2 regions of the Arthrobacter sp. zg-Y1219 genome follow, and region 1 is predicted to be linked to the other one. Evidence: riboswitches for the same ligand, from Rfam matches in the RefSeq annotation. Region 1 holds a riboswitch; the other holds the start of a gene.
The links. Region 1 has a riboswitch for cyclic di-AMP ahead of QNO00_RS16300 (NlpC/P60 family protein). Riboswitches for the same ligand answer to the same signal wherever they lie in the genome.
Positions count from the first base shown of each region.

Region 2: another riboswitch for cyclic di-AMP. It lies ahead of QNO00_RS00045 (LysM peptidoglycan-binding domain-containing protein); the one in region 1 lies ahead of QNO00_RS16300 (NlpC/P60 family protein).

Region 1 covers NZ_JASKLY010000021.1:95,942-99,144, reverse strand. Annotated here, with positions in the region: gene QNO00_RS16310 (iron-dependent transcriptional repressor DtxR) at 1-246, shown strand, start outside; cyclic di-AMP (ydaO/yuaA leader) riboswitch at 312-523, shown strand; gene QNO00_RS16305 (M23 family metallopeptidase) at 526-1,299, shown strand; cyclic di-AMP (ydaO/yuaA leader) riboswitch at 1,420-1,582, shown strand; gene QNO00_RS16300 (NlpC/P60 family protein) at 1,586-2,455, shown strand; gene QNO00_RS16295 (NlpC/P60 family protein) at 2,489-3,203, shown strand, end outside.
Region 2 covers NZ_JASKLY010000001.1:9,198-12,400, forward strand. Annotated here, with positions in the region: gene QNO00_RS00035 (sensor histidine kinase) at 1-219, shown strand, start outside; gene QNO00_RS00040 (hypothetical protein) at 275-868, shown strand; gene QNO00_RS00045 (LysM peptidoglycan-binding domain-containing protein) at 1,047-1,907, opposite strand; cyclic di-AMP (ydaO/yuaA leader) riboswitch at 1,911-2,057, opposite strand; gene QNO00_RS00050 (LbetaH domain-containing protein) at 2,237-2,848, opposite strand; gene QNO00_RS00055 (response regulator) at 3,124-3,203, opposite strand, start outside.

The DNA.
Region 1 (3,203 bases):
AACCTCGTGGCGGCCGTGGCTGCCGCCGATCCCGGAACCAAGCTGAAGCTGGTCCGCTTGGCGGAGCCGGTGCAGGTGGAGCCGGAACTGCTGACCCAGCTGGACGAGGCCGGATTGCGCCCCGGCGCCGAGCTGACGGCGGAGGTCGTGGCGGGTTACATCTCCGTGCGCGTTCCCGGCATCGAAGGTGCCCTGGAACTGCCTCCAGAGGTGGCCGCGCACGTCTTTGTGTCCACAGCAGGATAACGGAATGGTCTCTTTTGTCGGGCTTCCCCTATAGTGACTAACTGACGTTGAAATAACACCGTTATCCGGGCCTTACGCCGAACCCTGCCACTGGCCCGGAATTGCATACCGTTCAGGCAGGGGCGGAGGACCCATCAACTGGCAGCCACAGCTGCCTTGGGGTGAAGCCTCCAGCATCAGCACACCGCCGCGTACGCCGCGGCCTGTGGTGAGTGGGGGCCGAGTATTCTCTACTCGAATCCGACAGCTAACTTCGCAGGCATATGAGAGAGGTATACCTTGTCGAAGCATGCTGCCCCGGGCAGGCGCCGCGCGTCCGCTCCGGTTACGGCCCCGCGCCCACGGAACGGCCAACCATCGGGCCGCCGCCGGGCCGAAACAAAACCCAGCTCCTTCGGTGGTGCAGCCCAGAAAGTTGCCATCACCGCCGCGACGTCGGGCCTGATCCTTACCGTCGCCCTCCCCACTACTGCAGCGGTCCCTGAGCCGATCGAAGAGATGCAGACCGCAGCCGTTGAGGAAGCAGTGGTGGTTTCCGCTGACCCCAATGCAACCGTTGAGTTCGAACGCGCCGCGCTGACCAGCAAGTCCGATCCGGATGCGAAGCTGCGCCAGGTCGTCGTGGCTGCGGGCAGCGAAGTTGCCGCGGGCGCTGCCAAGGGGACCCTGGCCACACCGCTGGCCTCGGATCTGGTTCAGACCTCAGGGTTCGGCTACCGGGTCAGCCCCATCACCGGCAGCGCCGGCGAACTGCACCGCGGCCAGGACTTCGCCGCGGCCTGCGGCACCGATGTTACGGCCGCTGCCTCCGGAACGGTGACCTTTGCCGGCTGGCACGGCGGCGGCGGCGGAAACCGCGTCGTCGTGGACCACGGCAACGGCGTGGAGACCACCTACAACCACATGTCCAACCTTGCGGTTGGCGTTGGCGCCACGGTGGAGCGCGGAGACCTGGTGGGTGCCAGCGGCACCACGGGCGCGTCCACCGGCTGCCACCTGCACTTTGAGGTCATGGTTAACGGCGACGTAGTGGACCCGTTGGGCTGGCTGTAACCGCAGGTAAACCATTCCGTGACCGGAACGTGACATTGGTCAAATGTTGTTGTACGCTCTTCCTCGTGCCCGATCGGCCAAAGATCGGGCACTCTCGAACAGATCGCCGAGCTCTGCCACTGTTTGAGATCCGTTCGCAACATCGCATGGCAGAGGCGGGGGAACCACATTCGGGTTTCGCAAGAAACCCTAGGGGTTAAGTTGCACGGGCCTGGCGGTCCAGCAACCGGGTGACTCCCATCCGAATCCGACAGCTCACCTCGTAGGCATTGGGAGAGGCAAACTTGTGTCATCAGTAGCTCATGGCCGTCGTCGCGCGGCCACCACCCAGACGAGCCCAATTTCAGCACTATCCCGGGCCGTTACCTCCAACGCTGGAACCATTGGCCGCCAGGCCGCAGTCGTCGTCGCCGCTTCCGGCCTCGTACTGGCCGCGGGCCTTCCCGCCCAGGCAGCCGCCAACACCGATCGCCAGGCACTGGAAGCCACGCCGCTGAGCGTCGTGACCTCCACCGGAGCCGTTTCGGTTTCCGCGCAGGCGCCGTTTGAACTGGCAACGCTGGAATCCGTTTCCTCGGTTTCCGGAGCCGACTACCGCGCGCAGGTTGCAGCAGAAGAAGCCGCCGCCGCAGCCGCAGTTGTTGCACAGGAGCAGGCAGCAGCGCAGGCAAAGCAGGCTGCCGCCCTTCAGGCCCAGCAGGTCGCCGCGAGCACCAAGGCCTACGCAGCCCCGGCAGTCGCAGCCTCTGCAGCCTCAGCCCCGGCAGCCGCAGCCCCCGCTGCGGCACCTTCCGCCGGCCAGGCCGCCCCCGCAGCAGCGACGCCGGCTCCGGCCCCCGTCGCCTCTAGCGGAGCAGGCGCGGCCCTCGTGGCCTCCGCCTACAGCCAGATCGGCGTTGCGCAGGACTGCACCGCCATGGTTGAGAAGGCGCTTCGTTCCATCGGTAAGTCCGTGGGAGACCTTGCACCGGCACAGTTCTACGCCTACGGCTCGGTTGTCGGCTCTCCCCAGCCCGGTGACCTCGTCATCACTTCCGGCCACGTAGCGATCTACGTCGGCAACGGCCAGGTCATCAGCGGCGGCTTCGACGGCATGAACACCGTGCTGCACCCGCTGTCCTACCTCGGCGGCGCAAGCTTCGTCCGCGTCAGCTAAGCCCAGTTGTCACCTAACGGAGATCGCAGCCGCATGACATCGACAACTGAGCGCGCCCGCCATCGGGCGCCGGTGAAACGTACCGCACCGCTGACCGCGCTGGCCCAGGCAATGACCGCCAACGCGGGAACTGTCGGACGCCAGGCCGCTGTCGTCGTCGCCGCCTCGGGACTTGTCCTGAGCACCGGCGTCGCCGCCAATGCTTCCGGATCAGACCTGGTCCGCGACGTCCAGACCAGCACCCTGGACCTGTCCTCGGCTGCTCCGCTGACAGTTCCGGAAACCGCAACGGTGAACTTTGACCGACCGGCAGTGGCCGGCGTCATCGTGGCCCCCGAGCCTGCGCCGCAGGCCCAGGTTGCCGTTCAGGCCCGGCCGGCGGCAACGCTGGACGCAGCCGCGCCGGGTGAAGCACCCGCAGCCGCGCCGGGTGAAGCACTCGCAGCCCAGCCGGGTGAAGCACTCGCAGCCGTGCCGGCCGCGGGTGCGGCTGCTCCGGCTGTGGCTGCTCCCGCCCGGCAGGAAGCCCCTGCTGCGTCGTCGGGCACCGCAGCGATTATCGCAGCGGCCGCCTACGCACAGCTGGGCGTCTCGCAGGACTGCACCATGCTGGTAACCAATTCGCTGGCTGCAGCAGGCATCAGCTTCCACGACTGGCCCGCCGGCTACCTGTCCCTGGGCAGCACCGTCAGCGCTTCGCAGGCCGTTGCCGGCGACCTGATCTACTACGCCGACGGCGGCATGGGCA
Region 2 (3,203 bases), on a different contig from region 1:
GCGCAGCCGCGGCACTATGGGCTCGGGCTGGCACTGGTTGCGGAGATTGCCGCCCGATACGGCGGCAGCGTCCGTGCTTTGCCGGCCGGCGCAGGCGAACGTGCCGGTAACACCGAAGCTTCCGGCGGCGTCGTGGAAGTCCGGCTGCCGCTCGATAACAGCAGGCGCGGGCGGCGGACCAGGTGGGGGAGGCTGCGCGGACTGCGGGAGCGGAACTAAGAATCCTCGAAGAATCTGATTCGAAAATGGAAGCGTCAGCAAACCACTTTCGGAGGTGAAGATTACGATGGTTTTCCGGGACAAGACCACGGTTCTCCGGGACAAGGCCAGAGGGCCACTTGGGTGGATACTCGGCGTCGTCGGCGGTCTGGCGCTGCTGGTCGGCTCCTTTTTTGCCGGCGTGGCCACCGCGGATACCTCAGGGGACCAGGAACAGGCCTCGGTTACCGAGCAGGAAGTCCAGCGGGAGCAGGACACGGACAAACAGGGCGCCGAGGACCAGGACGCCGAGGACCGAAGCGCTGAGGACCAGGACACCCGGTCCGAGAGCCGTCCGCAACTCGACGACGAGGACGCAGACGCAGACGCCAACGCAGAGGCCGACGGCGAAGCCGAAACCGAAGCCGATACCGATGGGGACGGGCGCCCCCATAAGCATCACCACAGAGGCGACGACGGGATTCCGGGCGACGGAGACGAGCCTGGGAACGGTCCTGCCGAAGACGGAGACAAAATCCGAGGCGATGGCGACGGTCCTGCTGACGACGGCGACGGCCCCGCCGGCGACGATGCTTCCGGCAAGGAGCCGAAACCTCAGGACGACGCTGAAACTCAGGACAACACTGAGCAGGACGCCCCGACCACCTAAGGCAGTCCGACACGGGACACCGGAAACGGAACGTCCGGACAGAACGTCCGGACAGAACGTCTGGACAGAACACCCGGACACGCAAAAACACCCGGCCAAAGGGCCGGGTGTTTTTGGTGGAGCTGCCGGAGGACGAGCCGTTCACTTCCCGCCCTCCGGCGGGATTGCTACTGCGAAATTACGCTACGCGGTAGTAGACGGCGCCGGAGCCGACGTTAGCGCTCTGCTCAACGGTCTGGTTGCCGTTCCATCCGCTGTGGATGGCCTGTCCGTTGCCGGTGTAGATGGCAATGTGGGCAAAGCCCATGCCGCCGTCGGCGTAGAAGGCGATGTCGCCGGGCTGCGGGTCAGTGACCGGGGTTCCGTAGGCAGCAAGCTGCGCGGGGGACAGGTCGCCAACCGAGTGGCCGGCTGCCCGGAGGGCAACCTCAACCAGGACGGTGCAGTCCTGCATGGCGCCCATCTGGGACTGAGCGGATGCAAGCATGATCTGGTTGGTGCCGGTTACGGCAGCAGGAGTCACGGCGGACGCCTGGGTGCTGATGCTGCTGAAGTCGGCTGCAGCAGGCTCGGCCGCGGGGGCCGGAGCAGCGGCAACAACAGGAGCGGCAACAGGAGCTGCGGCGGCGCCACCGGCGTAGGTGATGACATCACCGGGGTAGATGATGGAGTCCAGCGCAAGGCCGTTCTGCGCCAGGATGTCGTTCAGGTTGACGCCGTACGTTGCAGCAATCTTGCTGAGCGTATCGCCGGACTGAACAACGTGAGTGGATCCTGCAGATGCCGGGGCCTCAACGGGAGCGGTTACAGCGGCGGGTGCGGCTACAGGGGCCGGTGCGCTGTAGGACTCGGCTGAGTCGTTGGCGATGACGCCGGCCGAGGCCGGAGCGGCCATGCCGAGCAGCAGAGTGGAGCCTGCGGCCATGACGGCAGCGGCGCTGCCGATGGTGCGTGCTTTGCCGTTGGTGGCGTTAGCAACTGCGGCCAGGAGCCCGGCGTTGTTGGCACGGTGGCGTCCACGAGTGTTATTGAAAGACAATGAGTTACCTCTCCCGATACCTGCGAGGTGAGCTGTCGGATGCGGATGGGAGTCACCCGGTCAGCTAAAGAAACCTTCGGCTGACTTAACCCCAAGGATTCAAAGGAACCCGTTTATGGTTCCCCCGCCTCTGCCGAAGTGTTTATATCTGTGGACCTTGACCAGCGGCAGAGCTAGGTAACAAGCCAAGGGAGCCGCTTCAGATAACGGCACGACCACTACGCTACAAGACGATTACGCAAAGGTAACTATTTAGTAACGGAGCTCGCATTTTCGCCTGGGTGCCGCCTCTCGGTAATTGCAGGCCGCAGCTGCCTGGGCCGGAGGGATCAGGCGGGCGAATCGGTCTGGCGTACGACGTCGGCTGTCGCGAAGTCGCCAAAGCCCTGAACCAGTTCGCCGGGAGCGAGCCTCAGTCCGCGAGCGAGTCCCGTTCCCCTAAGGACAGCACCGCGCTTCTCCGCCGGATTTGAGCGGAAGTCTCCGCCGTCGGCGAGAACCACTGAATCAGCTTCGACGGCACCCACGATCTGTGAGCCGGTGCCAAGCACCGACCGGCCGGTCACCACGGGGCCGTTGCCCAGCCGTGCGCCGTCGCCCACTGCCACGGCATGGGTCCGGCCCGCCTTGAGCTGGACTCCGCCGGGCCCCAGCGTGATTTCGGAGCCGAGGAGGAGCATTCCGCCGTGCGCGGCGGTGAGGAAGGTGCCGGGATAGAAAATATTCCGGTGTCCGATAACGCAGGAACTCTGGTCATCCACCTGGATAACCACTCCGGGATACAGCACATTGCCTTCGCCGAGCTGAGCTCTTCGTGAAATCAAGGTCGATGACGGATCAAGTATCTGCTGGGTAGCGCACAGCTGCAGAACTTCCGCGACGGTGAGGAATCCTAAATCCTGGCGAATGCTGTCGGCATCGGTTCGCTGAGGCGCTGGCATAATTCTTCTCTTCTTTCGTGATCTGGCCGGATCGCAATATATCAACTCGCCGGGAGCACTCTTAGCCTACCGTCCTTGCCCGGGTGCTGCCCGGGTGCTGCGGCGGCAGAACGCCCGGCGGCGCGGTAGTCGGCCGCTCGGCGGGCCGGTTCGGTGCCGACGGAAACAAAAGGCGTGAAAAGACACGAAAAATCATCCCCGGTGAAAGCAACCTGGTCCCGGCGAATTCCCTTCTTGGCGACTTCATTAGGTGATGCTCCGGGACGGCAGGCAGGCTAGGACCGCAGATACGCCAGGGCAGCCAGGACCCGACGGTGCCCGTTGTCCAGCGGCGAAAGTCCCAGCTTCGCGAAGA